DNA from 4 places in the Massilia sp. Soil_C_3 genome. Region 4 is predicted to be linked to each of the others. Evidence: predicted binding sites of a transcription regulator. Region 4 holds the regulator's gene; each other region holds the start of a gene.
What was found. Region 4 encodes LexA, which represses DNA repair genes until DNA is damaged. Its sites were predicted from a motif close to ACTGTATNNNNATACAGT; they were not measured.
Positions count from the first base shown of each region.

Region 1: a site for LexA is predicted at 2,690-2,707, ahead of imuA (translesion DNA synthesis-associated protein ImuA). Genes of this name have one in related genera too.
Region 2: a site for LexA is predicted at 2,865-2,882, ahead of AC3A6F_RS08625 (error-prone DNA polymerase). Genes of this name have one in related genera too.
Region 3: a site for LexA is predicted at 2,217-2,234, ahead of recA (recombinase RecA). Genes of this name have one in related genera too.

Region 1 covers NZ_JBDGJG010000004.1:111,660-116,583, reverse strand. Annotated here, with positions in the region: gene AC3A6F_RS08745 (efflux transporter outer membrane subunit) at 1-415, shown strand, start outside; gene AC3A6F_RS08740 (HlyD family secretion protein) at 412-1,584, shown strand; gene AC3A6F_RS08735 (DUF2955 domain-containing protein) at 1,584-2,594, shown strand; gene imuA (translesion DNA synthesis-associated protein ImuA) at 2,728-3,435, shown strand; gene AC3A6F_RS08725 (Y-family DNA polymerase) at 3,365-4,882, shown strand.
Region 2 covers NZ_JBDGJG010000004.1:84,862-89,785, reverse strand. Annotated here, with positions in the region: gene AC3A6F_RS08635 (protein kinase domain-containing protein) at 1-320, opposite strand, end outside; gene AC3A6F_RS08630 (hypothetical protein) at 638-2,779, shown strand; gene AC3A6F_RS08625 (error-prone DNA polymerase) at 2,910-4,924, shown strand, end outside.
Region 3 covers NZ_JBDGJG010000006.1:195,348-200,271, reverse strand. Annotated here, with positions in the region: gene recX (recombination regulator RecX) at 526-990, opposite strand; gene recA (recombinase RecA) at 1,078-2,154, opposite strand; gene AC3A6F_RS13820 (response regulator) at 2,496-3,230, shown strand; gene AC3A6F_RS13815 (sensor histidine kinase N-terminal domain-containing protein) at 3,227-4,792, shown strand; gene AC3A6F_RS13810 (DUF4212 domain-containing protein) at 4,770-4,924, shown strand, end outside.
Region 4 covers NZ_JBDGJG010000016.1:14,667-19,590, forward strand. Annotated here, with positions in the region: gene priB (primosomal replication protein N) at 1-235, opposite strand, end outside; gene rpsF (30S ribosomal protein S6) at 281-679, opposite strand; gene lexA (transcriptional repressor LexA) at 963-1,592, shown strand; gene AC3A6F_RS24960 (tetratricopeptide repeat protein) at 1,726-2,442, opposite strand; gene AC3A6F_RS24965 (cystathionine gamma-synthase family protein) at 2,563-3,804, opposite strand; gene purF (amidophosphoribosyltransferase) at 3,808-4,924, opposite strand, start outside.

The DNA.
Region 1 (4,924 bases), on a different contig from region 4:
GGCGCGCGAGGTCGACGATGCGGCCGCCGGCTTTGCCCGGACTGGCGCGCAGATCGTGCTGCTGGCAGATGGCGTCAAGGCCGCCCGGCGTTCGCTGGATATTGCCAGCTTCCAGTATCGCGAGGGCTTGACCGATTTCCAACGCGTGCTCGATTCCCAGCGCTCCCTGTTTAGCCAACAAGAGCTCCTAGCCACGAGCCAGGGCAGCCTGGCGCAGAACCTGATCGCCCTCTATAAAGCCATGGGCGGCGGCTGGGAGCAGGGCAGGAGCCGCCCGCCCGTGGATGAGGCGACCCGCGCCGTCATGGAGCGGCGCAGCGACTGGAAGGACATCCTGCGCGCGCCGTTGCCGGCGCCCGGTGCCGAGGCCGAAGTTAAAGCTGAAAAAGCACCTGATGGGGGACGCAGGCCATGAGTCCGGATCCAGTCAAGCTCGAACAGTCGGCACCGCCCGGCGAGGCTGCGCCGACGCCCGTCCCGGCGGCATCCAGCGTGCCGGCGCCGGCGCGGCCGGGCAAGAAAAGCCGGCTGGGCTTGATCGTCGTGCTGGCGCTGATCGTGGCCAGCCTGGGCTGGTATCTGGTGGCGGATCGCCTGACGCCCTACACCTCGCAGGCCCGGGTGCAGGCCTTCGTGGTGCCGGTGGCGTCCGAGGTGACGGGCATGGTGCACGAGGTCTACGTCAAGAACAACGACGAAGTGGAGGAGGGACAACTCCTGTTCCATATCGACCCCAGCACCTACCGCATCGCCCTGCGGCGCAGCCTGGCGGACTATGAATCGGTGCGGCGCTCGGTCAATGCCTCGGCGCTGGCGGTCGAGGCAGCCCAGGCGGCGCTGCAGGCCGCCAGGGCCATGCATGTGTTCGCCCGTCAGGATGCGGGCCGGATGGAGCAGATCTTTGCCGAAGACCCCGGCGCGCTGTCGATCCGCCGGGTGCAGAATGCGCGCGCTTCGCTGGCCACGGCGCGCAGCCAGGAAATCGCCGCCCAGGCGGAGCTGCGCCGCGCCGAGGAGGCGGCCGGCGAGCAGGGAGAGCGCAATGCGCAACTGCTCAGCGCCCGCGCGGCGGTCGAAAAGGCCGAGCTCGATCTGGAACGTACGGCCGTGACCGCACCCGCACGCGGCCGGGTGACCGACTTGCGCACCGATGTCGGCCAGGTCGTGCAGGCCGGTTCGGCGGCGATGACCCTGATCGCCGTCCACGACCTCTGGATCAGCGCCGACATGACCGAGAATAACCTCGGCAATATCGCGCCGGGCGACGAGGTCGCCATCGTGCTCGATGTCGTGCCGGGCAAGGTCCTGAAAGGGCGGGTGCGCAGCGTGGGCAGCGGGGTCAATTCGGGCCGGCAGGCCCAGGCCGGCACCTTGCCCGAGATCGACAACAGCCGCGATTGGTTGCGCCAGGCGCAACGCTTCCCGGTCGCCGTGGAATTCGATCCTTCCGAGCGCGCCCAACTGCGCGCGGCCAGGATCGGCGGGCAGGCCGACGTGCTGGTGTATACGGATGACTACGGCCTGATGAACTGGCTGGGCGCCGTCTTCATCCGCCTGATGAGCTACCTTTCTTATCTTTATTGATGATGGAGCGCGCTGACAAGGCGGTGTTGCGGCTGGCGATCGGCCTGGCGCTGGCCGTGCTGCTCGCCTATGGCCTGGCGCTGCCGTCGCCGTTCGTGCTGTGTGTCATGACCGTGCTGTTGCTGAGCAAGCCGGGGCCGCCGATGCCCCTGCTGAAGGGTCTGGTGGTGGCCCTGCTGGTCGCCGTGGTGCTGGCGGCCGGCGTGCTGATGGTGCCGCTGCTGGAGCATTACGCCAGCGTCGCGCTGGTGCTGACGGCGCTGCTGCTGTACGCGGTGTTCTTCGTCGGCCTGCAAAGCGGCAGCCCGCTGGCGAATATCGTGGCAATTGCCTTCACCCTGGTTCCGGTGGCCGGGGTGGTCGACCAGGCCCTGGTGCCGGCGATCAGCACCGCCATCGCGCTGGGGCTTTTTGTCGGCGTGCTGGTCGGCAGCCTGTCGCATGCCTTGTTCCCGGATGGGGAGGAGTCCGGCGCCAGGCCGGCGCCCCCCGCCGTTGCCGCGCACGCGGCCAGATGGCGCGCCGCGCAGGCCACGCTGGTGGTGATGCCGGTGCTGGTGCTGGCCCTGATCCACCCGGCTTTCTATCTGTCCGCCATCATCAAGTCGGTGCTGCTGGGCCAGCAGGCCGGCTCCACCGGTGCCCGCGTGGCGGGGCGGGTACTGGTGGGGTCGACCCTGGCCGGCGCGGGCATGGCGACCCTGGCCTGGTTCGGCCTGGCCTTGCTGCCGACCCTGTGGATGCTGGTGCTGTGGATGGCCGCCGCCGCGTTCTGGAGCGGGGCCCGGCTGTTCGGCCTCAAAGCCTCGTCGCTGCCACCGTCGTTCTGGAGCAATGCCCTGGTGACCATGCTGATCCTGCTGGGGCCGGCCATCGAGGATAGCGTGGTGGGGAAGGACGTCGGTCATGCTTCGCTCGTGCGGGTGACCCTGTTCGTCGTGCTCACGCTGTATGCCTGGGCCGTCGTGTGGGTGCTGGAAGGGTGGCGCGCATCGAGGTCAATGGCGTGAGTAGGCAGGCGAAGACGTTTAATTTTAGTCAATACCAGTGACCCAATTGGTATAGCCAAAATGAATAGGTCTTGCAAAACGCGACCTCAGCGAGTACTGTACGTTTATACAGTATTTGTTCGATAAGCCTGACATGACTCACTCAGCCATCCTTGCCGCACCAGAGGCAGTGCACCCATCGCTGTGGCGCGCGTCGCAGCTGGCGCATGCCGACACGCGCTGCATCGATACCGGCCACCCGACGCTCTCGGGCCAGCTTCCCGGCGGCGGCTGGCCCGGCGGCACCCTGGTCGACCTGCACTTGCAGCAGCCCGGCATCGGCGAGATGCGCCTGCTGCGGCCGGCCCTGGCTGCCTGCGCCGAACGCCGCATCGTGCTGCTGCAGCCGCCCCATCCACCCCAGGCCCTGGCGCTTGCCGCGCTCGGCCTGGAGCCATCGCAGTTGCTGTGGCTGCGCACGACACGCACCGCGGATGCGCTGTGGGCGGCCGAGCAGGTGTTGCGTAGCGGTAGCTGCGGTGCTTTGTTGTTCTGGGCCAACCATATGCGTAACGACAATCTGCGCCGCCTGCACCTGGCGGCGCAAGGCGGCGAAACGCTGTTTTTCATGCTCCGTCCGCTGGCGGCGGCGCAAGATGCATCTCCCGCGCCTTTGCGTCTTGCGCTGCGGCCGGCGGCCGGCGGCATGAATATCGACTTCGTCAAACGTCGGGGACCGCAGCGCGAGGCGCCGCTGTTCCTTCCTCTTGGATCTTCACTACTGCAACGCCATGCGCCTCTGGATCGGCCTGTATTTGCCCCAGCTACCGCTCGAGGTCTTCAGCCCACGCTGGTTCAGTGAGGCGGGCGAGGCCGGCGGCGCTGCAGGCGGCCCGGACCCTGGCAACGTCATCCTCGAGCAGGAACGGGTGATGGCGCTGTCGCCGGCGGCGCGTGCTGCCGGCGTGCAGATCGGCATGCGCCGCGGCGGCGTGCTGATGCTGATGCCCGAGGCGCGCATCGAACTGCGCAGCCATGAGCGCGAAACCGACGCCATGGGGGCGGTGGCCATGGCCATGCTGCAGTACACGCCGCAGGTGGCGCTGGCCGAAGAAGCGACGCTGCTGCTCGACATCGGCGCCAGCCTGCGCCTGTTCGGCGGCATCCGGCGCCTGTGCGAGCGCATTCGCGCCAATATGGCGGCGCTCGGCTTCACGGCCTGCATCGCCTGCGCGCCCACCGCGCGCGGGGCCTGGCTGCTGGCGCGCCGCAATGCGGGCCGCGCCCTCACCATGGACTCGCTGGTACGGCGCCTCGACCGCTTGCCGGTGGGCCTGCTGCCGCCGGCGCGGCCGTTCGCCAGCTGGTTCGAGGGCATCGGCTGCCGCCGCCTGGACGAGCTGCGGCGCCTGCCGCGCCCTGGCCTGCAGCGGCGCTGCGGGCGGGCCTTGCTCGACATGCTGGACGCCGCCTATGGCCTGAACGCCGAATTGTTCCAGTGGGTCACGCCACCAGAACGCTTCCATGCGCGGCTCGAATTGTTCGACCGGCTCGAACAGGCCGACCTGCTGCTGGCCGGCGCCCACCGCCTGGTGTTGCAGATGACGGGCTGGCTGTGCGCGCGCCAACTGGCGGTCGAACGCATCCAGCTGTCGCTCGACCACGAGCGCGGCCGCATGGCGCGTCCACCGACCCTGGTCGAGGTAGCGCTGGCCGAACCCACCTGGCGCGACGAGCACCTGCTGCGCCTGCTGCGCGAGCGCCTGGCCAAGCTCGAACTCGAGGCGCCCGTGATCGGCATCGGACTGGAGGCGCAGCAATTGCAGGCAATGGCGCCACCAACCGACTCGCTATTCCCCGATCCCGGCGGCAGCGAAGAAGACCGGATGCGCATGATCGAACTGCTGGTGGCGCGTCTGGGAGCAGACAATGTCTTGCAGGCGCTGCCGGTGGCCGACTACCGGCCCGAAGTCGCCAACGCCTGGGTGCCGGTGCAGCAGAAGGTGAGCGCCGCCGCGCGCGCGGCGCAGATGCCGCCCGACGTGCAAAGCCTGCCGCGCCCGAGCTGGCTGCTGGCCAAGCCGATCGCGCTCCTGATGCGCGACCACCGGCCGTTCTACGGTTCGCCGCTGCGCGTGGCGTCCAATCCCGAGCGCATCGAGGCCGGCTGGTGGAGCCAGACGCAAACGCGCGACTACTTCATCGCCGAGGGGCAAGACCACGCGCTGTACTGGATCTATCGCGAGCGCATCAACGGCACGGGCGAGGATGCGGCGCCGCGCTGGTTCTTGCATGGCTTGTTCGGGTGATGGTGCAAGTCGGCTGCCGTGTAACTACATGACACCATCTCG
Region 2 (4,924 bases), on a different contig from region 4:
TTGGTCGTGGATAGCAGCTGATGCAGGGTCTTGCCACCAACGAGCTCCATCACGATCGACTTGCTATGGCCGTCGTCTTCGAGCGAATAGATCTGAATGAAAGCAGGATGCCGCAGCGATGCCGCTAGGCGCGCCTCCTGAAGCAGGTTGTCCGGCTGGTCGCGCACCAAGTCAGGCTTCAGGCGCTTGATGGCAACCGTGCGTTGCAGCGCCGGATCCCACGCCTCATGCACATCGCCGAAACCGCCATTGCCAAGCAGCTTACCGAGGCGATATCGCTCGGTACTGGGAGTGGCAATCAAGTCAGGCGATGAAGTCATTTGCGGCTCGTTAGGTCGGCGCAGGCGCCGTAAATACTACAGGAAAAGAAACTTGCCGAATACACATTCTTAACTTTGATTCAGGCAACCAGCGTGTCAACTTCCTCGTTGACATGTAAAAACACCCGTTGTTTTACACCCAACAGGCATAAATAGTCGACTAAATCCTTGATTTTGTTGCTTTCACGCTATGTTTCAGGGTGGCACGGAGTTTGCAAACTATTGCGTACCACGAGGAAGGACGTAACGAAGATCGTCGCGCCTTCTATCGCAATTGTCGCAAAGCATGTTATTCATTCCGGAAAGAAGATTCAAGTATGGCTACCCAAAGCACAGGCGTTCTGCAGATCGTTGGCGCGGCTTATGGACTCAAGCAAGTCACCGCGCAGGTCATCAAGCAGGTCAACCGTCAGGCTTTTCCAGAGACCCTGTCTGTTTTGGCGAGCAACCAGACGTTCGGCGACACCTGGGTTGGCCACGAAAAGACGCTGACCGTCGTCTATCGTTATGACGGTGGCCCAACGTTCGTGGCGACGGCTTCGGAAGGCCAGACGCTGAACATCGGTGCGCAGCAGTTCGAGCAAGCTACCCGGGTTCCTGCCCCAGCGCCGCAAGACAACACCGCCCAGCCGGTACTGACCGTGTGGGGCGCCAGCTTCGGCTGCGCCGACGTGAGCGCGACGGTGCGCAATCTGGCCGACCACTCGGCTGGAACCCTGTCCCTTGTCGCCGACAGCGCCACCCTCGGTGAAGACGGCTACGGCAAGCGCAACACCTTCGTCATCGTGGCCAGCTATTGCGGCCAGATCCCGTTCATCGACATCGTCATCGAGGGCAATCCCTATGCGCTCAGCTACCGTCCGCCGCTGCACATCCTGAGCGCCTTCTATGGCCTCAAGGACGTCACCGACATCGTCCGCGCCAGCGTGAGCCGGCGCAGGCTGTCCGTCGCCGCATCCAGCAGCGTATTCGGCGATGGCTGGCCGGCCATGCGCAAGACCCTGCACGTGGTCTACCAGTACGCCGACCGCAAGCCGCAAATGGCCGCGACGACCGAGAACCAGACCCTGCACATCGACTACGATCCGGCCGCTCCCGCCGGACAGGCGTCGCTCGACCCGCGCGCCCTGAACATCATCGCCGCCGCCTACGGGCCGGTCGACGTTACGGAAAAGGTCGCCACGCTGGTGGAAAACGGAAGCCTGTCGTTCACGGCCGACAGCTTGACCTTCGGCGACACCTGGCCGGCCGCCGTCAAGTCGTTCTCGATGGTCTATAGCTGGGGCGTGGCGGGGGTATCGAGCGTCAACGTGCCTGAAGATACGCCGGTCTCGATCACCCAGCCCGAGCCAACTTTCACCACTGACAGAAACTTCGTCTCGCTGGTCGGCGCGCTCGCCGCCGGCGATGAGATCAAGCTCCAGACCGCGGCAGGCGGTTACTGGTCGATCGCCGCCGACGGCCAGATCACGGCGCTTGGAACCTCGAGCGACGCGGCCGAGGTGTTCACCATCGGCGTACCCGAGGCCCAGGATGCAGCCGCCATCACCCTGCAATGCCGTGACGGCAGCTACCTGAGCGCGGATAGCCACGGCATCTTGCGCGCCGGCGGCAGCACGCAGGATGCAATCCAGTTGATGGCATCGCTCCAGGCCAACGGCGCCATCAATATCGGCGTCGTCGGTGGCGCGGGAGCACCGTTCATCGCGGTGACCGCAAGCGGCGCCATCGCGGTGGACGGCAGCTACGACACCAATTTTTCCACTTGCTTCAACTTGCTGCTGAGCCCCACGCGGGCCGGCAATGCCAGCCATTTGCAAGCCTTCGCCAGCGCGACGATGCTGGATGGTCCGGTCGACATGAAGCTGGTAAAAGTGGTGTGGAAGCTCACTGGCGGCTGCTTTCTAGCGGCCGGCCTTGGTCGGCTGCTCGGCGACCAGCAGCAGATCGGTCTCGCCTTGTACCGCTTTCTGCGGCGCTATCCTGGCGTGATGAACAAGATCGCGATCCTGATCGCGACCATCGACTGCAACCGCGCAATGCCGGCGAGCGCCTTGCTTGGCGTGCTCAAGGCGATCCACGAGGCGGGCATCCTCATGCCAGTGCTGCGCATGACGCTTGCGACGACTGGATGGATGGGGATCTCGTGGGCCATTGTCACGATCCTGACGAAAGTGCAGGGTGGCGTTACGAGTGCCGGTGCGACGGCAGGGGGCGAACTGGGCGAGAGCTTCTCCGACTGGGCTTACGAGACCACGATGGACATGCTCGACTACATCAATTCCACGGGTGGCACTGCCTTGATGCTGGCATATGAGCGTATGGTCTGTGCGGATCAGCCGGTATTACGCCGCGCGCATGGTGGTGGTTTGTCCAGCCTGCGCGCGCGGATGGGGACACAAGATCCTTCCCGCTCGTCCCTCGGACCCATGCCGCGCCCTTTTCCCACAAATGCCTGAGTAGTCGATGCTGGTAGCGTGGGAGGCTTTGCCTCCCACGCGTTCAACGCCACATTTGAGTCGCTAGCGTAGTGAGCTCGGTTATACTGTGTTTTTATACAGTATTGGCTGTTTGACAGCCTCCCGCAGCGTGACCAAGCCCACCCCCACCGCCCAGCCGCCAGCATCCCAAGCCCAGGCGCTGCCACCCTACGCCGAGTTGTTCTGCCTCTCGAACTTCTCGTTCCTGCAAGGGGCCTCGCACGCCGAGGAGCTGGTCGCGCGCGCGGTGCAGCTGGGTTACTTCGCGCTGGCCCTTACCGACGAATGCTCGCTGGCCGGCGTCGTGCGCGCCCACGCCGAAGCGAAAGCCGCCAACCTGCCCCTGATCATCGGCGCCCACTTCCACCTCAAGAACCCCGACGACGATCTGACGCCAGCCCCCTCTCTGATCCTGCTGGCGCAAAACCGCAACGGCTACGGCAACCTGTCCGAACTGATCACGATCGGCCGCACGCGCAGCGAAAAAGGCACCTACCTGCTCACCCCCGACGACCTGGCCAATCCCGTCCAGGAATACGCGCACCTGCAGCACATGCCCGACTGCCTGGCAATCCTGCTGCCGCCATACCCCGGTCACGAAGCCCAGGACGTCGACCGCCTGCACGCCCAGGCCGCATGGATGGCCACCACCTTCCCGGGCCGCGCCTGGCTCGGCCTCACCCAGCTGCACCGCGCTTTCGACGACGCCCACCGCGCCACGGTGGAAGAGGTGGGCTGGCAGCATGGCCTGCCGATCGTCGCGCTGGGCCACGTCTGCATGCACGTCCGCTCGCGCAAGCCCTTGCAGGACACCCTGAGCGCGACCCGCCTCGGTAAACCGGTGGGCGCCTGCGGCTACGGCCTGGCGCAGAACGCCGAGCAGCACCTGCGCGCGCGCCTGCGCCTGGCCAACATCTATTCGCGCGAGGCGCTGGCCGAGACGGTGCGCATCGCGCGCCTGTGCACCTTCTCGCTCGACGAGCTGCGCTACGAATACCCCGATGAGGTGGTGCCCCAAGGCCACGATGCCAGCAGCTACCTGCGCAGCGAGACCTGGATCGGTGCGCACCGGCGCTTCCGCGACGGCGTGCCGGCCAAGGTGCAGGCCCAGATCGAGTACGAGCTCGAACTGATCGCCGACATGGGTTACGAACACTACTTCCTGACGGTGTACGACATCGTGCGCTTCGCGCGCTCGCAACACATCCTGTGCCAGGGCCGCGGCTCGGCCGCCAACTCGGCGGTGTGCTACTGCCTCGGCATCACCGAGGTCGATCCGGCCCGCGCCAGCCTGCTGTTCGAGCGCTTCATCTCGCGCGAGCGCAACGAGCCGCCCGACATCGACGTCGACTTCGAACACCAGCGGCGCGAAGAAGTCATCCAGTACATCTACAACAAATACGGCCGCCAGCGGGCGGCGCTGGCCGCGGTGGTGATCAGCTACCGGCCCAAGAGCGCGCTGCGCGACAGCGGGCGGGCGCTCGGCATCGACCTCGCCATCGTCGAGAAGGTGGCCAAGACCCATCACTGGTTCGACAGCCGCGCCGATCTGCTGGGCCGCCTGGCCGAAAGCGGCCTCGATCCCGAGGCGCCGCTGTCGCGCCAGTGGGCCACGCTGGCGCAGTCGCTGCTGAACTTCCCGCGCCACCTGTCTCAGCATCCGGGCGGCTTCGTGATCGCGAAGGGCAAGCTTTCGCGCCTGGTGCCGATCGAGAACGCGACGATGGCCGATCGCAGCGTCATCCAGTGGGACAAGAACGATCTCGAAGAGCTGGGCCTGATGAAGGTCGACGTGCTGGCGCTGGGCATGCTGTCGATGATGCGGCGCGGCCTGGAACTGGTCGGCCAGCGGTATGGCGACGTGTTCGAGATGCAGGACATCCCGCTCGAGGACAGCGCCACCTACGACATGATCTGCCAGGCCGACACCATCGGCGTGTTCCAGATCGAATCGAGGGCGCAGATGAGCATGTTGCCGCGCATGCTGCCGCGCCGCTTCTATGACCTGGTGATCGAAGTGGCCGTGGTGCGTCCCGGCCCGATCCAGGGCGGCATGGTCCATCCCTACCTGCGGCGGCGCCAGGGGCTGGAGCCGGTCGACTACCCGAGCCCAGAGATGAAGGT
Region 3 (4,924 bases), on a different contig from region 4:
GTCGAGACGGCGGTTAGTGATGCAGCCGGTGTGCTTCTTGCACGTTGACGCAGCTTCTGCGACAACAACCGCTCATGCGGCGCTGCTTAAACCCGCAAAGTTTAGCACAGCGCCCACAGCGGCGCATGGGAAAGAAAGGTCGGTAAGGGATAGTACGAGGAGATGAAGGGACTTCGAGACAATATGACGGCGCGTTTGCCGCTTATATTATTCACCTGTCTTTAATGAAGGCCGCCACCCCATTCACAGCATGAATATAAGATATGTATTTGGGATAGGATCAGTCAATAAACGGGATGGCCAGACGAGAAAAAGCGCCAGCGTGCAGCGCCATCACCCGTTGAGGAATATGCCTTGGGCATATCGGGAATGGCGCTCCACGCTGGCGCCTGGAGAGTATATGTCCACTGATCAATGTCGAGGACATGGTGCCCTTGGAGGCACGGTGTAATGACGCACATTGATGACGCACATTGTAGTCGAACGCGTGGACGGAAACCCGTCCACCCTACGTCAGGGCAGACCTTACTCTGGCAGCTCGTCGTCCGCCGGGCTACCCTGCATCGCCACGCGCGCTGCACGCTGGGAAAAGCCGCGCTGCAACAGAAAGCGCATCTGCTTGGCGCGCATCGCTGCGTCGGTGGCGACGGTGCCGAACTTGCGCTGCCAGACTTCGACGGCGCGCGCGGTCTCGCTGTCGGACAGCCCAGCCTTGATCTCGACCAGCGCATCGCCGGTGACGCCATGGCTTTGCAGCTCGGCCACCACACGGCTATTGCCGTAGCGGCTGGCCTTACGGTTGATCAGGGATTCGGCGAAACGTTCCTGCGACAGCCAGTTATTCTTTTCAAGGAAATCCAGGAGGGCGTCGACGTCGTCGTCTTCCTGGGCATACTTGGCCAGCTTGCGCCGCAACTCGAACCGGCTGTGCTCGCGCTGCGACAGGTAGCGCAGCGCGCGCGCCTTGAGGCTTAGTGCGGGTGCTGGCATGGGGACACCATCGTCGACAACATGGCGCGGACGGACGGGTAGTAGACACCCAAGGCGCTACCCTGCCGCGCCGTCCTCGCCAGACGATTATTCACCAACAGCCTGCAGCTTCGGCTTGTCGTCGCCACCGGCTGCCGCCGGCGGCAGTTCGCGCACGCCCAGGGCGGCGCGGACCTTGTTCTCGATCTCACGCGCCAGGGCTGGGCGATCCACCAGGAACTGACGGGCATTGTCCTTGCCCTGGCCGATACGCTCGCCGTTATAGCTGTACCATGAGCCCGACTTCTCGACGATCTTGTTGTCCGCGCCCAGATCCAGGATTTCGCCTTCGCGCGAGGTGCCTGCTCCGTACAGGATGTCGAAGTGGGCCTCTTTGAACGGTGGCGCGATCTTGTTCTTGACGACCTTGACCTTGGTTTCGTTACCGATCACTTCGTCGCCCGACTTGATCGAGCCGGTACGGCGGATGTCCAGGCGCACGGAGGCGTAGAACTTCAGTGCGTTACCGCCGGTGGTGGTCTCGGGGCTGCCGAACATGACGCCGATCTTCATGCGGATCTGGTTAATGAAGATCACCAGCGTATTGGTGCGGTTGATCGAACCGGTGAGCTTGCGCAGCGCTTGCGACATCAGGCGCGCCTGCAGGCCCGGCAGCGAGTCGCCCATATCGCCTTCGATCTCGGCGCGCGGGGTCAGTGCCGCCACCGAGTCGATGACCACCAGGTCGACACTGCCCGAACGCACCAGTGCGTCGGTGATCTCGAGCGCCTGTTCGCCAGTGTCTGGCTGCGAGATCAGCAGGTCGCTCAGGTTGATGCCCAGCTTTTGGGCATAAGTGACGTCGAGCGCGTGCTCGGCGTCGATGAAGGCGCAGGTGCCACCCAGTTTTTGCATCTGGGCGATGGTCTGCAGCGTCAGGGTGGTTTTACCCGACGATTCAGGGCCGTAGATCTCGACGATACGGCCGCGCGGCAGGCCGCCGACGCCCAAGGCGATGTCGAGGCCCAGCGAGCCGGTGGAAACAGTCTGCACTTCTTCGACCGGCGCATTGGCATCCATGCGCATGACCGAGCCCTTGCCAAACTGCTTTTCGATTTGCGCCAGGGCGGCTGCCAGCGCCTTGCCCTTTTCAGCGGCGTTCAATGCGGATTTTTTGTCGTCCATGGTGTACTTTCAATCGTGGAGTAGGCAAGGTGAGGGCGCGCACGCGCACTTCAATAGCCACTACTGTATAAAAATCCAGTGGTTTTTGCAAGCACTAATGCGTGACCATTTTGTCAATAAATGGGGCGAGGCTCGCATTGTTGCGACAAATCAAACACAATAGAACCTGGAAACGAGACTACGTGTCCACTGTCCCATGCACGTCGTTCCCGCGAAGGCGGGAACCCCAGGTCGCCGCAGTGCCACTCACGTTATAAGGCAGCGGCGCGCATGCAAACCTGGGTCCCCGCCTGCGCGGGGACGACGAGCGAGAGTCAACAAGCAAATAACGAGGTGCCACCATGCGAATTCTGCTCGCCGAAGATGATAGCGTACTTGCCGACGGCCTGACGCGCTCCCTGCGCCAGTCCGGCTACGCCATCGATTACGTCAAGAACGGCCAGGATGCCGACACCGCCCTCTCCACCCAGGAGTTCGACCTGCTCATCCTCGACCTCGGCCTGCCGAAGATGTCGGGGCTCGAAGTGCTGCGCCGCCTGCGCGCCCGCGCCTCGCTGCTGCCGGTCCTGATCCTCACCGCCGCCGATTCCGTCGAGCAGCGCGTGGAAGGCCTCGACCTGGGCGCCGACGACTATATGGCCAAGCCGTTCGCCCTGTCCGAACTCGAGGCGCGGGTGCGCGCCCTCACCCGCCGCGGCGCCGGCGGCGGCCCGGCCGTGGTGCGCCACGGCCCGCTGGTCTACGACCAGGTCGGCCGCAGCGCCTACATCAACGACCAGATGCTCGACCTGTCGGCGCGCGAACTCGGCCTGCTCGAGGTGCTGCTGGCGCGCACCGGCCGCCTGGTATCCAAGGAACAATTGGTCGACCATCTGTGCGAATGGGGCGAAGAAGTCTCCAACAACGCGATCGAGGTCTACGTGCACCGCCTGCGCAAGAAGATCGAAGTCGGCGGCGTGCGCATCGCCACCGTGCGCGGCCTGGGCTATTGCCTCGAGAAATACTCCGAGGCCGCGGCGAGCGCCTCCGCTGAACGCGCAGCAGCAACGGCAACGGCAACCGTCGCCGACAGGTGAACGAACGCGACGCCGGCTTCACGGCCGGGACTGAGTACACTCCGGCCACGACGACCGAGCCGACCTACGTCCCGCCGAATCCCGAGCCGGACGAAAATATCCGGCACTCGCTGTTCGGCGAGATCCTCGACTGGATGCTGGCCCCGCTGCTGCTGCTGTGGCCGATGAGCATCGCCATCACCTATCTCGTGGCCAAGTCGATCGCCAACCAGCCCTTCGACGACGCGCTCGAAGACCGGGTCACGGTGCTGGGCCAGCAGATCCGCAACGTGGGCGGCAAGGCCGCCGGCCAGCTGCATCCGTCCGGCCGCGACATCCTGCGCGCCGACGACGTCGACAGCGTCTATTACCTGCTGGCCGGGCCCGATGGCGAGCTGCTGGACGGCGACCGCGACCTGCCGCGTCCGCGCCTGAACGCGGCCGACGAGCACGCGCGCAGCGGCGCGGTCGAGTTCCGCAACGACAGCATCCACGGCACGCCGATCCGGGTCGCCTACACCTATATCAACCTCGACCCGCTGCACGAACGCTCCCCGCAGCCGCCGCTCGAACCGCCGCTGGCCTTGGTGCAGGTGGCCGAGACGCTCGATAAGCGGGCGCACCTGGCGGGCGAGATCATCAAGGGCGTGATCCTGCCCCAGTTCATCATCCTGCCGGTGATCCTGGCCCTGGTGTGGTTCGCGCTGTCGCGCGGCCTGACCCCGCTGGCCGAGCTGCAGCAGCGCATCCGCGCGCGGCCCCAGGACGACCTGTCGCCGATCGATCCGCGCCAGGTGCCGGAAGAGATCTCGCCGCTGGTCGGCTCCTTCAACGACATGCTCGAGCGCCTGGGCGAATCGATGGCGATGCAGAAGCGCTTCATCGCCGACGCCGCGCACCAGATGAAGACCCCGCTGGCCGGCATGCGCATGCAGTCCGAACTGGCCCTGCGCCAGCTCGACCCGGCCGAGATCCACCGCTCGCTGGAACAGCTGGCCAAGAGTTCGGAATCGGCCACGCGCCTGGTGAACCAGCTGCTGGCGCTGGCGCGCGCCGAAAATCAACCGCAGGCCGGCCTGGCCTTCGCCGAGATCGACCTGCCGGTGCTCGCGCGCGATACGGTGCTCGATTGGGTGCCTGCCTCGTTCGCGGGCGAGATCGACCTGGGCTTCGAGCCGCCGGCCGCCGACGAAGGCGCGGTCGTCATCGCAGGCCAGCCGCTGATGCTGCGCGAAATGCTGTCGAACCTGATCGACAATGCGCTGCGCTATACCCCGCCCGGCGGCAGCGTGACGGTGCGCGTGCGCCGCGACGGCGAGCGCGCCCTGCTCGAGGTCGAGGACACCGGCCCCGGCATCGCCCCCAACGAGCGCGAACGCGTGTTCGAGCGCTTCTACCGCATCCTGGGCAGCAATACCCAGGGCAGCGGCCTGGGCCTTGCGATCGTGCGCGAGATCGCGCAGCAGCACGGCGCCGAGATCGACATCTTCAACAACCCGCGCTGCCAGTCCAAGCGCTTCCCGGGCTGCCTGTTCCGCCTGACTTTCCCGCCCCCGCTCCATGAACCCGACGCCGCCCCTTGACCCCCACCATGACGACGCGGCGCGCCGCCGCGCCGCCAACGCCACGCACTGGGAACGCACCCGCAGGATGACCCTGCTGCTGTTGGCGCTGTGGCTGGCGACCGGGTTCGGCACCGTGTTCTTCGCGCGCGA
Region 4 (4,924 bases):
TTCGTGCAAGGAATCCATTGAAGCGGTAGCTGGCGCCGAGCTCGGCGCTGCCGAACCTGCCCGAAATCTCGCCCGCGGCGAACGCGGGGACTTCGAACTCGACCAGGCGATCGACCCCCGCCTCTCGCTGATGCGAACTGTGCATCAGGACGGCTGAAACGATCGGCACGCCGGCCGGGGTGTAGCGCAGGACATCACGCTCGGCGATGGTCGCCACGAGCTGGAACTGATTCACCCGGTTCTTCTACTACTTGCTTGTTACGAATTCCTGGAAAAAATCTTAGGCAGCGGCAGCGGCTGGAGCAGCAGCTGCAGGAGCAGCGGCTTCTGCACGGTGGCTCTTGGCTGCGTCTTCGCGCTGCACCGATTTCATCATCGGCGACGGTGCGGTTTCTGCTTTCTTCATCTTGACGGTCAGATGACGCAGAACGGCATCATTGAACTTGAATGCGGTTTCCAGCTCGACCAGGGTCTCGTTGTCGCATTCGATGTTCAGGCAGATGTAGTGTGCTTTTGGCAGCTTCTGGATCTGGTAAGCCATTTGACGGCGGCCCCAGTCTTCGACGCGATGGATGTTACCGCCGCGGCTGGTCACCGTGGTCTTGTAACGCTCGATCATCGCCGGGACTTGCTCGCTCTGGTCCGGGTGGACGATAAAAACGATTTCATAATGACGCATGCATTACTCCTTGAGGACGTTTTACATAAATGCCCACCTCGGCGTCAAGACGAGTGTGGGAAGGGAACAGCCAGCTAGTATAGCGTGAAATGGGCAAAATGGGAACCTGGCTGTCAAGCGCCTGATCCTGGCGCCACTGTCACTCGACAATTACCCTTGCACGAAGCGTATTTTTTGTGTTGCGCGCGCTTTTTTTGCGCTTTTTCGTGTATATCCCTTGCGTATAGCAGAATACTGTACAAAAATACAGTCTATCTCTACTAACCCGTTTCGCAAGATATTTATGCTCAAGCTCACTGCAAGGCAAGAACAGATCCTTAACCTGATCAAGGAAGCGATCGAGAACACGGGTTTCCCTCCGACCCGGGCCGAAATCGCGGCCGAACTGGGCTTCCGCTCGGCCAATGCGGCCGAAGAACACCTGCAAGCCCTGGCGCGCAAGGGCGCGATCGAGATTTCGCCGGGCACCTCGCGCGGCATCCGCCTGGTCGGCGCCAGCGTCGAGCAAATTCCGATGCCGCCGCCTTCCCTGATGTCGCTGCCGCTGGTCGGCCGCGTTGCTGCGGGCAATCCGATCCTGGCGCAAGAACACGTCGAAGCCACCTATAACGTCGACACCGCCATGTTCGCGGCGCGGCCCGACTTTTTGCTCAAGGTAAAAGGCTGGTCGATGCGCGACGCCGGCATCATGGATGGCGACTTCTTGGCGGTCAAGAAGATCGACAGCGCCAAGAACGGCCAGATCGTCGTCGCCCGCCTGGGCGAAGAAGTCACCGTCAAACGCTACCGCAAGACGGGCGACCTGGTCGAACTGCTGCCCGAGAACCCCGACTTCAAGATCATCGAAGTCACGCCCGACGAAGAGTTCGCGCTCGAGGGGCTGGCGGTGGGGTTGATGCGTAGCTGGAACTGATTCAGCCGTCGATCCGTCGTTCCCGCGAAGGCGGAAACCCCAGTTTGCATGAGTCGCCGCCACAATAAGCGATCGTGACGGTGCTGAGGGCTTGGGTTCCCGCCTTCGCGGGAACGACGTTTATAGGCAGTCTTTACTGCTTGGCCTTGTTGACCACCGCATTGTGCTGGTCGACAAACGCTTCGGTCGCGCTGCGCCATGCGGCGAAATCGGCCAATACCATCTTCGAATTGACTTTCGCTCCCTCGGCGATGTTCTGGCGCACCTGTTCCAGGTAGGCGGTCGATGCTTCGGTTTCCTGCTTGTTCATCAGCTTGGCGATATCGGGCGGGATGCGCTTGGTCAGCGGCGATTGCGTGTTCAGGTTGGTCACCATCTTGTTGTAGCAATCCTGCCAGCCGGTCACCGCCTTGTTCACGCGCTCGATCTCGTCATTCACCTTCGACACCGGCGGGATGCGCGGCGACGGGCAGCGGTACTCGCCGGCCTGCAACTCGGCGCCATCGTAGCCCTTGATCCAGTAATCGATCTCGGCGCGGCGTTCGACGCGCTGCTGCATGATCACGAGCGAATCGGCGGCGACCTTGTTGCCCTTGGCGGCCGACTTTTCAAACAATTCCTTTGCCTTGGCCTCGTCGACCGCGCCGGCCTCGCCATACCAGTACATCTGGCCCAGCTGCTGCTGGGCTTGTGGGTTGCCGGCATTGGCCAGCTTGGTGTACAGCTTGAGCGCACCCGCAAAGTCTTTTTTCTCGAACAGGGCATTGGCATCCTCGAGTTCGCCGGCGAAGGCGACGCCACCGGTTGCGAACAACGCCGCGAGGGACAGGCAGGACAGGAATCGTTTCATGGGCATACCGTAAGGCTGGGCTGGTAAAAGTCCATGATAGCCGTGTTTTACGGCTGGGCTCAACCGCAAAAATGACAGGGCCGGCAATTGCCGGCCCTGTCAGGACAGTTTTACTCCGCTTTACGCATCCAGCGCCTGGCGGAAGTCGCCGACCAGGTCATCGGTGTCCTCGATGCCCACCGACACCCGGATCAAGCCTTCCGCAATGCCCATGCTGGCGCGCCGCTCGGGGCCCATCTCGAAGAAGATCGTGTGCGCCACCGGAATCACGAGCGTCCGGTTGTCGCCCAGGTTCGAGGCCGGGATCGCCAGTTTAAGGCGATTCAGGTAGTCGAACGGGTCGATGTCTTCTTTCAGCTCGAAGCTCAACAGCGAGCCGCCGGAGCGGAACAGCGCATCGACGATCGCGTGCTGCGGGTGCGAAGCCAGGCCCGGGTAATGCACGGCAGCGACGCGCTCGTCGGCCTCGAGCATCGTCGCCAGCGCCAGTGCATTGGCGCAGGTGCGCTCCATGCGCAGGGCCAGCGTCTCGGCGCCGACCGCGATGTGGTGCGCCGCTTCCGGCCCCAGCGCGGCGCCGAAGTCGCGCAGCGCCTTGGCCCGCAGCTGGGCCATGCCTTGCGCACCTGGCGCCTGCTTTCTGAAGTTCTGGGCGATGTTCGGATACGCGGCCCAGTCGAAGAGGCCCGTGTCGGTCAGCGCGCCGCCCAGTGCGATGCCGTGACCGCCGATCGACTTGGTCAGCGAATTGACCACCAGCCCGGCATGCACGTCTTTCGGACGGAACAGCCAGGGCGTGGTCATCGTGTTGTCGACCACGTACAGGATGCCGCGCGCACGGCACAGTTCGCCGATACGGGCCAGGTCCGCCACCTGCGTGCGCGGATTGGCGATGGTCTCGACGAATACCAGGCGGGTGTTCGGCTGCAAGGCCGCTTCGACCTGGGCCACGTCGGTAGCGTCGACGAAACCTACATCGACGCCCTGCCCCGCCACCGTCTGCCACAGGCTGTTGGTGTTCCCGAACAGGAAGCTCGACGACACGATGTGGTCGCCGGCTTTCAACAATGCCTGGAACAGCGCGCCGATCGCCGCCATGCCGGTGCCGAAGCACAGGGTGGCGACGCCGTCTTCCATCTTGCTGATCTTGTCTTCCAGGGCCGACACCGTCGGGTTGCCCTGGCGGCCGTAGCGAAAGCCCGGCTCCTTGCCCTGGAACACCGACGCCAACTGGCGCGCGTCGGCATAGCCGAAGGCGACCGAGGTGTGCACCGGCTTGTGCAGCGAACCCTGCTCGATCGTCTTGCGGCGATCGTTGTGCAGGATGGTGGTGGTGAAGCCGTAGCGCTTGTTATCCGACATGGCTTACTCGGCGGCCACCGGCGGGTTCAGGTTGAGCTGGGTTCGCACCTTGTCCTCGTTGCCGTCCTTGCTCGACGGGGCGTGGCGCGCCGATTCCTGGCGATCCAGATACTCCGGGGTCACGTCGCCGGTGACGTAGACGCCGTCGAAGCACGAGGCCTCGAAGTTCTTGAGCTCGGGATTGACGTCCGAGATCGCACGCTTCAATGCGTCGACGTCCTGGTACACCACGCGGTCGGCCGTGATCTCGCGGCACACTTCTTCCGTCGTGCGGCCGTGGGCGATCAGTTCGTCGCGGGTGGGCATGTCGATGCCGTACACGTTCGGGTACAGCACCGGTGGCGCGGCCGAAGCGAAGAACACCTTGCGGGCGCCGGCTTCGCGCGCCATCTGCACGATTTCGCGGCTGGTGGTGCCGCGCACGATCGAATCGTCGACCAGCAGCACGTTCTTGTCCTTGAACTCGGAGCTGATCGCGTTCAGTTTCTGGCGCACCGATTTCTTGCGCATGCCCTGGCCCGGCATGATGAAGGTGCGGCCGATGTAGCGGTTCTTGATGAAGCCTTCGCGGTATTCGACGCCCAGTTTCAAGGCCAGCTGGATCGCGGCCGGACGCGAGGAATCGGGGATCGGCATCACCACGTCGATCTCGTCGACCGGGATTTCGCGGCTGACCTTGTCGGCCAGGTATTCACCCATGCGCAGGCGCGTGGCATACACCGAGGCGCCGTCAATCACGGAATCGGGACGCGCCAGGTAGACGAATTCGAAGGCGCACGGGTTGAGCGATGGATTTTCGGCGCACTGGCGCTCGTGCAGCTGGTTGTTTTCGTCGATGAAGACCGCCTCACCCGGCGCGATGTCGCGCACGAAGCGAAAGCCCAGGCCTTCCAGGGCGACCGATTCGCTGGCCACCAGGTATTCATTGCCCTGCTCGGTCTCATTGATGCCCAGGCACAGTGGACGGATGCCGAACGGGTCACGGAAGGCCAGCAGGCCGTGGCCGGCGATCTGCGCCACCACGGCGTAGGCGCCGCGCACGCGGCGGTGCACGGCGGCGACCGCCTTGAACACGGCGTCGGCGTCGAGCGAGTAGCCGTCGGCCGCTTCCTGGATTTCG